Regions from separate parts of the Stenotrophomonas sp. 82F1 genome, predicted to be linked through region 1. Evidence: predicted binding sites of a transcription regulator. Region 1 holds the regulator's gene; each other region holds the start of a gene.
The links. Region 1 encodes HrcA, which represses chaperone genes, less so after heat shock. Its sites were predicted from a motif close to TTNGCACTCNNNNNNNNNGAGTGCNAA; they were not measured.
Positions count from the first base shown of each region.

Region 2: the regulator HrcA is predicted to act here: its motif matches at 2,069-2,095, upstream of AC13GI_RS12265 (co-chaperone GroES).
Region 3: the regulator HrcA is predicted to act here: its motif matches at 1,140-1,166, upstream of rpoH (RNA polymerase sigma factor RpoH).

Region 1 is NZ_JBSPUD010000016.1:82,396-86,353, reverse strand. It holds gene dnaK (molecular chaperone DnaK) at 1-648, opposite strand, end outside; gene grpE (nucleotide exchange factor GrpE) at 852-1,367, opposite strand; gene hrcA (heat-inducible transcriptional repressor HrcA) at 1,431-2,495, opposite strand; gene recN (DNA repair protein RecN) at 2,611-3,958, shown strand, end outside.
Region 2 is NZ_JBSPUD010000011.1:3,754-7,711, forward strand. It holds gene AC13GI_RS12260 (endonuclease) at 1-1,788, opposite strand, end outside; gene AC13GI_RS12265 (co-chaperone GroES) at 2,142-2,429, shown strand; gene groL (chaperonin GroEL) at 2,513-3,958, shown strand, end outside.
Region 3 is NZ_JBSPUD010000019.1:62,657-66,614, reverse strand. It holds gene purD (phosphoribosylamine--glycine ligase) at 1-50, shown strand, start outside; gene rpoH (RNA polymerase sigma factor RpoH) at 253-1,128, opposite strand; gene ung (uracil-DNA glycosylase) at 1,383-2,108, opposite strand; gene AC13GI_RS16660 (response regulator) at 2,118-2,960, opposite strand; gene ftsX (permease-like cell division protein FtsX) at 2,968-3,915, opposite strand; gene ftsE (cell division ATP-binding protein FtsE) at 3,918-3,958, opposite strand, start outside.

The DNA.
Region 1 (3,958 bases):
CTTCTCGCCGTCGACGTTGGCGATCTCGATCACCGAGACGTCGAAGGTGCCGCCGCCCAGGTCGTACACAACGATCTTGCGATCCTTGTTGTCGCCCTTGTCCAGGCCATAGGCCAGCGCGGCCGCAGTCGGCTCGTTGATGATGCGCTTGACGTCCAGGCCGGCGATGCGGCCGGCGTCCTTGGTCGCCTGGCGCTGGCTGTCGTTGAAGTAGGCCGGCACGGTGATGACCGCTTCGGTGACCTTCTCACCGAGGAAGTCCTCGGCGGTCTTCTTCATCTTCTCCAGCACCTTGGCCGAGATTTCCTGCGGCGCCATCTTCTTGGCATCGCTGGTGGCCACCCAGGCATCGCCATTGTCATGGGCCAGGATGCTGTACGGGACGTGCGCGATGTCCTTCTGCACTTCGGCGTCGGTGAACTTGCGGCCGATCAGGCGCTTCACCGCGTAGAAGGTGTTCTTCGGGTTGGTCACGGCCTGGCGCTTGGCCGAGGCACCGACCAGGACTTCGCCGTCCTTGGTGTAGGCGACGATCGACGGGGTGGTGCGGTCGCCTTCCGAATTTTCGATGACGCGGGCCTTGCCGCCGTCCATGATCGCCACGCACGAGTTGGTGGTGCCGAGGTCGATACCAATGATCTTGCCCATGGGGGAGACTCCTTGAAGGATGTTGTTTTTGTCAGTCCGGCCGTTCGGCCGGTGGATGAATGGGATGTGGGGGAGGCTCGTGGAACATTCAAGCCACCCCTCGAACGCTGTGTTTCCGTTCGCCCAACACGTTCAGCGTCGGTCGTGCCGATGCCCCGTCCGGGGCGCGGACACCCTCGCCAGGCCGGGCCCGGCGCGCGGGGTCAATCGGCGGCAACCACCACCAGCGCCGGTCGCAGCAGGCGCTCGTTGAGCAGGTAACCCTTCTGGAACACGGTCACCACGCTGCCCGGGGCGGCGCCGGGGGCGGCGACCTGGCTGATCGCCTGGTGGTGTTCCGGGTTGAACGGCTGGCCGGTCGGGTCCAGCAGCACCAGGCCGTTGTCACCAGCAACCTTCAGCAGCTGCTTGTAGGTCAGCTCCAGGCCTTCGCGAAGCGGATGGGCATCGTCGCCGGCAGCCTTGAGGCCGGCATCGAGGCTGTCGAATACCGGCAGCAGCTCGCCCAGCAGCTTCTCGTTGGCGAACTTGCGCGCCTGCTCGATGTCGCGGGCCACGCGCTTGCGCTGGTTGTCCAGGTCGGCGCGCTCTCGCAGCGCTTCGGCCTTGACCTGCTCCACTTCGGCACGGAGCTGTTCGATCTGTTCGTTGACGCCCTCGGCGGCAGCTGCGTCGGCGGCGGCCTGCTGGGCGGCGATGTCTGGCTGATCTTGATTCATGTCTGGGTCCCTGGCGGTCACTCTCCGCCTCCACCCACCCTAGTGTGGGCGGGATGCTGCGTTTCAAGCGTCCGATGCACCCGGAGTTCGCCCGCCGGGCGAAAAGGCCGCACCGAGCACATCAGCGGTGGCCTGGACCAGCGGGATCATGCGGTCGTAGGCCATCCGTTTCGGCCCGATCACGCCCAGCACGCCCAGTACCTGGCCATTGGCGGTGTACGGCGCGGTGACCAGCGAGACGCCCTGCAGGGGCACCACGCCGGTTTCTTCGCCGATGAAGATGCGCACGCCGGGGGCCTGGATGGTCCGCTCCAGCAGCTGCAGGATCTCGCGCTTGCTGGAGAACAGCTCGAACAGTTCGCGCAGGCGCTCCAGGTCGGACAGGTCCTGCACCCCCATCAGGCGGGTCTGGCCGGCCACCAGCATGTCGTCGGCCGGCGGCTGCAGGGCCTGCTCGGCCAGCTCGATGCTGTGCGCCAGCACCTGTTCCAGCTCGGACCGCGCGTCGCGCAGCTCCAGCAGCAGGCGGGTGCGGATCTCGGCCAGTGGCAGCCCGGCGAAGTGGGCATTGAGGTAGTTGGCCACCTGCTCCAGCTGCCCCGGCGCGAAGTCCTGGCGGGTCTCGATCACCCGGTTCTGCACCTCGTTGTCGGCAAACACCAGGATCGCCAGCACCCGGCGCCCGTCCAGCGCCACGAAATCGATCTGGCGGAAGGCGAACTGCTCGCGGCGCGGGGCGCTGACCACGCCAACGAAATGACTCATCGCCGACAGCAGCTCCGAGGCGCTGCCGAGCAGGGCCTGGGTACTGCCGCCTCCGGCCAGCTCCTGACGCAGCCGGGCCAGTTCACCCTCGCCCGGCGGCTGCATCTGCAGCAGGCTGTCGACGAACACCCGGTAGCCATGCGCGGTCGGAATCCGGCCCGCCGAGGTGTGCGGCGAGGCCAGCAGGCCCAGGTCTTCCAGGTCGCCAAGGATGTTGCGGATGGTGGCCGGGCTGACCTCCAGGCCGGCCACGCGCGCCAGCGTCTGCGAGCCCACGGGTTCGCCGTCCTGGATGTAGCGCGCGATCAGCGTGCGCAGCAGGTGCCGCGCGCGCGGGGCAAGTTGGTCGGGAGAACCGTGCATGGAATCAACCTGTGAGACAGGGACATTAGATAATGGCGACGCATCCCCTTGGCAAGTCATTGGACGACCCCGCCGCGCGTGCTAGCGTTGCGCGGCTGCAGACACCCCCTTACCCATGCTCAGACATCTTTCAATCAAGGATTTCGCCGTCGTCCGCGCCACCGAACTGGAGTTCGGGCCGGGCATGACCGTGGTTTCAGGCGAGACCGGCGCGGGCAAGTCGCTGATGGTCGACGCGCTGGGCTTCCTGTCCGGCCTGCGCGCCGACAGCGGCGTGGTCCGCCACGGCGCGGCCCGGGCCGAACTGTCGGCCGAGTTCGCGCTGGACCAGCTGCAGGCCGCCCGCCAGTGGCTGGCCAGCAACGAGCTGGACGACGACGACCAATGCCAGCTGCGCCGCGTGATCCGCGCCGACGGCGGCTCACGCTCGTGGATCAACGGCCGCCCGGTCACGCTGGCGCAACTGGCCGACCTGGCCGGCCTGCTGGTGGAGATCCATGGCCAGCACGAGCAGCAGGCCCTGCTGACGCGTCCGTCGCAGCTGGCCCTGCTGGACGCCTATGCCCGCAACGAAAGCGAACGCCGCCAGGTGCGCCGTGCTGCCGCCACCTGGCAGGCGCTGGTCGATGAATCCCTGGCACTGTCGCAACAGGGCGATGTGAGTGACCGCATCGGCTTCCTCGAACACCAGCTGCGCGAACTGGACCGTGAGGATCTGGAACCGGAGTCGATCACCGCGCTCGGCGCCAGCCATCGCCGTCAGGCGCACGCCAGCGCCTTGTTGGCCGCCTGCCAGGCAGCTTCGGACCAGCTCAACGGCGACGAAGGCCACTCGGCGCTCGATCTGCTGCAGCAGGTGCGGCATGAACTGGCCAGGGTGGCCGAACATGACCCGCGCCTGGGCGATGTCGATGCCTTGATCGACAGCGCCTCCATCCAGCTGCACGAAGCCCTGGCCCTGCTCGACCGGGTGCATGACGACCTGGACGCCGATCCGGACCAGTTCGAGGAGAATGAGCGCCGTCTGGGCCGCCTGCACGATCTGGCCCGCAAGCACCGCGTGCCGATGGACGAGCTGGGTATGCAGCGCGAGCGCATGCACGCCGAAGTGGAACAGCTGCGTGGCGCCGACGAGCGCCTGCAGCGGCTGGCCGGCGAGATTGAAAAGGCCGCAGCGGCTTGGCGCGTCGAGGCCGCGGTGCTGACCAGCAGCCGCCGCACCGCTGCTGCCGAGCTGTCGGCCACCACCACCGGCATCATCGCCGAGCTGGGCATGGGCGGCGGCCAGTTCCTGATCGAACTGGAGCCGCAGGACAGCGGCAAGCCGGACCCGCAGGGCGCCGAGCGCGTTGAATTCCTGGTGGCGGCCAATGCTGGCCAGCCACCGCGTGCGCTGCGCAAGGTCGCTTCCGGTGGCGAGCTGTCACGCATTTCGCTGGCCATCGAAGTGGCCGCGCTCGACC
Region 2 (3,958 bases), on a different contig from region 1:
GTTGGCCAGCTGGCAGGTGGCCGGCTTGGCCGAGGTGAACAGGGCCGGGGTGGCCCACTCGGGGTGGTCGATGAACGGGTTGCGGTTGCCCTGGAACGAGTAGATCACGTCATTGCGCGCCTGCTCGGCGGCATCCGGCGGATCGGACAGGTGCCAGTCGATCAGGGTCGACAGCAGCCCCATGTAGGCCGGCGAACTGCTGGTCTTGACGATCTTGCTGCGGTCGTCGGTCAGTTCCAGGTCCGGTTCGGACTGGCCGGTGGCCGCATCCTTGCCCCCTTCATAGCGGATGGCCATGTACATCACCGCACGTGCCATGTCGCCCTTGCGATGGCCCCACACCTCGAAGGTACCGGCATTGCCATCCGGCGTGCGCACCCAGTTCGAATTGCCCGGGTAACCACCGCTGCCGCCGCCGTGGCCGTTGTTGGCCTCGGTGGCACGCTCGCCACAGTTGGCATCGCACTTGCCGAACGGCTTGTTGCCGCGGTCGGCGTTCCACTGTGCGTCGGTCAGGTACAGCATGTGGGTGTCGGTGTAGGGCGCGTACGGCAGGCCCTTGTCGCCGGTGGTGCTGGCAAAGCCCAGCGAATTGGGCCAGGTGTGCTCGCGGTTGTACTTCAGGCCACCGCCGCTGCCGGCACGGTCGGTCACCTTGGTGTAGCTGCGGTTGCGATAGGCATCGAGGATCCGGCCGCTGTTGTTCGGATCTTCGTCGGCGATCTCCAGGATGGTCCAGGTGCTGGTGCCCGAGCCGCTGTACGGATACGCGGTGTGGCCCTTGATGGTGGCGTGCAGCGAGCAGCGCAGCTGGCTGGGGCTGCTGGTGTTGACCTTCGAGTAGTAGCCCGCCGGCCCGCCGGGATTGCCCGGGTCCGGGTTGCCGGTGGTGGTGGCCACGGTGAAAGCGATGCGGCTGTCGGTCGCCGGGCGGGCACCCTGCGCATCGGTGATGCGTGCGGCACGGATGTCGAAGCGGCAGGCTTCACCGGCGACCAGCGCGGTGTTGGTCGACAGCTTCACGCTCTTGCCGCTGGCCGGCCAGGTCAGCGGCACGCTGCCGGAAGTGCCGCAGGTCAGTGCGAAGGCGCCGCTGGCGAGGTTGACCGTCTCGCTGAACACCACTTCCAGGTCGGCGGCGGCCGGGAAGGTGCTGCTGCCCTGTGCCGGCGTGGTGGTGGACACCGACGGCGGCGTGTTCGGGCCCGGGGTGCCACCGCCGCTGAAGGTCTGGTTGTTGTTGCAGCTGCCGAAGGTCTGCCTGGCCGATTCGGCCCAGGTGAAGTGCGCGTACTGGCTGCCGCTGCCGGTCAGCTGCAGCGAGGTGCCCGCCGCGGTGCTGTTGGTTTCGGCAACCGGAATGTTCTGGCTGGTCATGCCGGCGGCGGGGCCACCGGAGGCGGTGATCGCGCCCTCGTAGCTGAGGAACTGGACCACCTTGCCACTGGCGTCGACCAGGGCGATGCCGTCGTTGGGGCCGTTCTGCAGGCCGTTGGTGGGGTAGGTGACCACGGCCAGGGTGGCGCTGCCGCAGCTGGCGGCGGTTCCCGCCGGTACCGCGTTGTTGGCGTAGACCGTGGCGGCCGACGGATTGCTGCCGTTGTAGAGGTACAGGCGGTAGCCGGACAGGTCCTCGCCGGCGGTGGCGACCACTTCGATGGCTTCGCCGACGTCACCGGCAGCGGTGCTGTCGTCGTAGTGCAGTTCGTTGATGAAGACCTCGGCCTGGGCCGGCGCGGCAGCCAGTGCCAGCAGGCAGGCGGCGGCGAGCGGGGACAGCAATCGCATCGACTACTCCTTGTGATTGGGAATGCCGGGCCACCCTAAAGCCGATCTGGTGACACTTTGTCGTAAATGAACGCCAGATATCTGACAGTGAGACGGCGGTCACCAAATGCCCGCGATTTCCCCCTTGGCTTGCCGCGTCGCATCCCTATAAAGGCGTCCGCGCAGGAATGGAGCGCCGCCGGGTCTCCGCAGAAAAATTTCGGCGGCGGGCCTTGAAAGGCCTCCGGAGGTCTCCATCTCTGTCGTGCTCCCGACCTGTCGGGCTTTTTCACGCGCGTTGCTGGCAGTCGCCTGGTGCGAGTGCTAACATCGCCGGACTTTTTCAGACCAATCAATAACTTAAGAGGTCCCACATGAGCATCAAGCCGCTGCACGACCGCGTTGTGGTCAAGCCGATCGAAGCCGACGAAGTTTCCGCCGGTGGCATCCTGATCCCGGACTCCGCCAAGGAAAAGTCCACCAAGGGTGAAGTCGTGGCCGTGGGCCCGGGCAAGCCGCTGGACAACGGCACCGTGCGCGCGCCGTCGCTGAAGGTCGGTGACAAGGTCATCTACGGCCAGTACGCCGGCAGCTCCTACAAGAGCGAAGGCGTCGAGTACAAGGTCCTGCGCGAAGACGACGTGCTCGCCGTCATCGGCTGAGCGTCGGCGCGACCTGCTTCATCCCCTGATTCCAAACACCCAGCCGCCGGGCATGGCCCGGCGCTACCAATGAGGTAACTGCAATGGCTGCCAAGGATATTCGTTTCGGTGAAGACGCCCGTTCGCGCATGGTGCGCGGCGTCAACGTTCTCGCCAATGCCGTCAAGGCCACCCTGGGCCCGAAGGGCCGCAACGTCGTGCTCGAGAAGAGCTTCGGCGCCCCGACCATCACCAAGGACGGCGTGTCCGTCGCCAAGGAAATCGAACTGGCTGACAAGTTCGAGAACATGGGCGCGCAGATGGTGAAGGAAGTCGCGTCGCGTACCAACGACGACGCCGGCGACGGCACCACCACCGCCACCGTGCTGGCCCAGGCCCTGATCCGCGAAGGCGCCAAGGCCGTTGCTGCCGGCATGAACCCGATGGACCTCAAGCGCGGTATCGACAAGGCCGTCGTGGCCGCCGTCGCCGAGCTGAAGAACATCTCCAAGCCGACCGCTGACGACAAGGCCATTGCCCAGGTCGGCACGATCTCGGCCAACTCGGACGAGTCGATCGGCCAGATCATCGCCAACGCGATGAAGGAAGTCGGCAAGGAAGGCGTGATCACCGTTGAAGAAGGCTCGGGCCTGGACAACGAGCTGGACGTGGTCAAGGGCATGCAGTTCGACCGCGGCTACCTGTCCCCGTACTTCATCAACAACCAGCAGTCGCAGACCGCTGACCTGGATGACCCGTACATCCTGCTGCACGACAAGAAGATCTCCAACGTCCGTGACCTGCTGCCGGTGCTGGAAGGCGTCGCCAAGGCCGGCAAGCCGCTGCTGATCGTTGCCGAGGAAGTCGAAGGCGAAGCGCTGGCGACCCTGGTGGTCAACACCATCCGCGGCATCGTCAAGGTCGTGGCCGTCAAGGCGCCGGGCTTCGGCGACCGTCGCAAGGCGATGCTGGAAGACATGGCCGTGCTGACCGGCGGCACCGTGATCTCCGAGGAAGTCGGCCTGTCGCTGGAAAAGGCCACCATCAAGGACCTGGGCCGCGCCAAGAAGGTGCAGGTTTCCAAGGAAAACACCACCATCATCGATGGCGTGGGTGACAAGGCTGCGGTCGATTCGCGCGTTGCGCAGATCAAGACCCAGATCGAAGACACCTCCTCGGACTACGACCGCGAGAAGCTGCAGGAGCGCGTGGCCAAGCTGGCCGGTGGCGTTGCAGTGATCAAGGTCGGCGCGTCGACCGAAATCGAAATGAAGGAAAAGAAGGATCGCGTCGACGACGCCCTGCACGCTACCCGTGCGGCCGTTGAAGAAGGCGTGGTTCCGGGCGGCGGCGTTGCCCTGGTCCGTGCGGTCTCCGCGCTGGCTGGCCTGAAGGGCGCCAACGAAGACCAGAACCACGGCATCCAGATCGCCCTGCGCGCGATGGAAGCCCCGCTGCGCGAAATCGTCGCCAACGCCGGCGAAGAGCCGTCGGTCATCGTCAACAAGGTCAAGGAAGGCACCGGCAGCTTCGGCTACAACGCCGCCACC
Region 3 (3,958 bases), on a different contig from region 1:
AGTTCCACCGCACCGACATCGGCTGGCGGGCGATCGCGCGCGAGGGTTGAGGTCCACGCGGCATCGGGACATCCACGCATGGCGTGGATCTACTGGATCTTGCCGCATCCACACATGGGGTGGATCTACGCTGCGATTCGTTCATGCAGGGTGTGCCCCGTGGTAGATCCACGCCATGCGTGGATGACAGCCCCACAAACAGAAAAGGCCCGGCAATGCCGGGCCTTTTCGTCACTCAAACGCCTCGCCGCCTTACGCGGTGAACAGCGCCTTCATCTTCTTCAGCGCGTTCGCTTCGACCTGGCGGATACGCTCGGCGGACACGCCGTACTCGTCCGCCAGTTCCTGCAGCGTCACCTTGCTGTCCGCATCCAGCCAGCGGCGGCGGATGATGTCGCGCGAACGCGCATCCAGTTCCGCCAGGCCTTCGCGCAGCAGCTGCATCTGGTTGTCTTCGCTGTCCTCGCGCTCGTAGGCCATCGACGGGTCCTCGTCATTGGCCACCAGATACGCAGCCGGCGACGGCGGCGCGTGGTCGTTGTCTTCATCGGTCGGCGCATCGAAACCGATATCGCGGCCGGACAGGCGCGATTCCATTTCCAGCACTTCGCGCTCGGACACGTTCAGGTCCTTGGCCACCGCGCTGACTTCGGCAGCGTTCATCCAGCCCAGCCGCTTCTTCGACTTGCGCAGGTTGAAGAACAGCTTGCGCTGTGCCTTGGTCGTGGCGACCTTGACGATGCGCCAGTTCTTCAGGATGAACTCGTGCATCTCGGCACGGATCCAATGCACGGCGAAGGACACCAGGCGCACGCCCATGTCGGGGTCGAAGCGCTTGACCGCCTTCATCAGGCCGATGTTGCCTTCCTGGATCAGGTCGCCCAGCGCAAGGCCATAGCCGTTGTAACCGCGGGCCACGTGCACCACGAAGCGCAGGTGCGAATGCACCAGCTCGCGGGCAGCGTCCAGATCATTGCCGTCGCGGAAGCGACGGGCCAGGTCCTGTTCGTTATCGACCGACAGCACCGGGATCTGGTGCACGGCACCGATGTAGGCGTCCAGCGAACCGAGCGCACTGGGAATCGGCAGATTGTTTGCCACAAGGGCAGTAGAGGTGTTCTGGCTCATAGGCACCCATCTTAGCAGTCTGGGATTTGGACTGCTAAAGGAGGAAAAAGTTCCAGCATCCCACTGATGAAACACTGGTCCCAAACAGAGCCCTACCGTAACGCGATTTGATGACAGTGGCGAGCGCGCTTTTCGGGATACACAATCCCTTGCAATTCAATCCCCTGGCCCGGAAAACACGGCCATTCCGAGTCAAAGGGAGCTGAACAGGCAGCGGTTTCGCCCCTCGATCGCCGGGCAGCGTTGCCCGCCGTTCAGCCCGATGGCGCCGGCGACGCCCGCGGCGGCAGCGACCAGTCGATCGGGGCCTGCCCGCAGCGCTGCAGGTACTCGTTGGCCATCGAGAAATGACGGCAGCCGAGGAAGCCACGGTGGGCCGACAGCGGCGACGGATGCGGCGATTTCAGCACGCGATGGCGGCCCGTATCGATGACCTTGCCCTTCTGCTGCGCATAGGCGCCCCAGAGCATGAACACCAGGCCCTCGCGCTCGCGGTTGAGCACGTCCACCACGTGATCGGTGAAGCCTTCCCAGCCGCGCCCCTGGTGGGCACCGGCCTTGCCCTCTTCCACCGTCAGCACCGCGTTGAGCAGCAGCACGCCGCGCTGTGCCCAGGGAATCAGGCAGCCATGATCGGGGCGCGGAATGGCCAGGTCGCCCTCGATCTCCTTGTAGATGTTCAACAGCGACGGCGGCACCGGCACGCCCGGCTGCACCGAGAAACTCAAGCCATGGGCCTGTCCACGGCCGTGGTACGGGTCCTGGCCGAGGATGACCACTTTCACCTGATCGAACGGGGTGGCATCGAACGCGGCGAAGATCTGCGGGCCGGGCGGGAACACCGCCGCACCGCTGGCCTTGCGCTGCCGCAGGAAGCTGGACAGCTCGCGCATCTGCGGCTGCAGCAGGTAATCGCCCACACGCTGTTTCCAGCTCGGTTCCAGCTGGATCGCCGGGGTGTCCACTACTTCATCGATCATCGCAACACGTCATCGCAACAGGGGTCCATCATTCAACCGGGCCAGCCGCAGCTGGAACAGCACCTTGGTGATCAGCAGCCGCTCTTCGATCGGCTTCAGCACCAGGTCGTTGGCGCCAGCCTGCAGCAGACCGGTCTGGTTGTGCGGATTGCCATCGCCGGTCATCACCAGCACCGGCAGCCGGCGCTTGCCGTAGCCGAAGTCCACGCGCACGCGCTGCACCACGTCGCGGCCGCTCAGCTCCCCCTTCAGGGTCACATCGGTCAGCACCAGATCGATGCGATGGCGGCTGCGCCCCAGCGATTCGGCGGTGAGCAGGGTAAACGCTTCTTCGGCGCTGACCACATGCATCACGTTGAGCTGCTGGCGCTCGAGCATGCGCTTGGTCGCCTCGGCCACCACCCGGCTGTCCTCGATGTAGAGGATGGTCGCGCCGGGAATGGTCTGCGGCTGCACGTAGCCGCGCACGAACGTCGCCAGGGCCTCGTGGCCCAGCGATTTGTCGAAGTAATCGGTGACGTACTCGGTGAAGCGGCGCTGCTCCAGGTGCTGCTGGGCGTCGCCGGAGACCACGATCACCGGCACATAGGCCTGCCCGGCGGCTTCGCGCACCATCCGTGCCAGCGCCAGGCCGTCGCCATCGCGCAGGGTCAACGAAGTGGTGACCAGATCGACCGGGCCCTGCGCCAGCGCATGCTGTGCGTCTTCGATGCTGTCGCAGCCGATCACCTCCACGCCCGGCAGATCACGCTGCAGGACGTCGGCGATCAGCTTGCGCACCAGCTTGGAACCGTCAACCACCATCACCCGCGTCGCGGGCCCTTCAAGGTGCTTCAGCGCTTGCGGTTGCATGCCGGTCTCAGGTGTCGGTCGGGCGGGTCTGGCGGAGGAAGTGGCCGGTCACCAGCCATGCACCGAGCCAGCCCAGCAGCAAGGTGCCGAGCAATACCAGGCTGCCATGCAGCAGGTCCAGCCCATGCAGCACGAACGGGCTGCCATAGCTGCGCGACAGTTCGGCCAGCGGCGCGCGCAGGGCGGCACCGGCAATACCGATCAGGCCCAGCGCGACCGCGCCGGCGCCCAGGCCATACCAGGCGCCCAGGTACAGGAACGGGCGGCGGATGAAGCCATCGCTGGCGCCGAGCAGCTGCAGCACGCCGATTTCCTCGCGGCGGGCCTGGATGTCCAGGCGCACGGTGTTGCCGACCACCAGCGCCGCACCGGCGCCGAGCAGCACCGACAACACCTGCACCAGCCGCGCGCCGAACGCGAGCCACGCGTCCAGGCGCTGGCGCCACAACGCGTCATGCTGGACCAGGTCCGCCCCGGGCAGGCTTTCCAGCGCGCGCGCCAGCCGCGCATCGTCCTGGCCCTGGCCGGGAGTGATCACCAGCAGCGAGGGCAACGGGTTGTCATTGAGTGCGTCGATGGCTTCGCCGAGACCGGCCTGGCGCAGTTCCTCCAGGCCCTGTTCCGGCGTGCGCACGGTGACGCTGGCCACGTCCGGGCGATCGCGCAGCTCACCGGCCAGGCGCAGCGCACCGGGGCCGTCGACGTCGGCCTTCAGGAACACGTTGATGTCGCGCGACTGCTGCACGCTGCCGGCGAACTGCTTGAGGTTGTCCAGCGCGATCGACAGGCCCAGCGGCAACGCCAGGGCCAGCGCCATGACCATCACAGTCAGCAGCGTCGCCCACGGTTTGCGGCAGGCACGACCGAGGCTGAACACCACGCTGTGCACGTGATGCTGGAACCACACGCCCAGGCGCGACGGCGCAGCGGCTTCGGTGTTTTCGTTCTTGGCCATGGTTACTCCGCCAGATCCTGCGGCGAGATGTCGTCCACCAGCC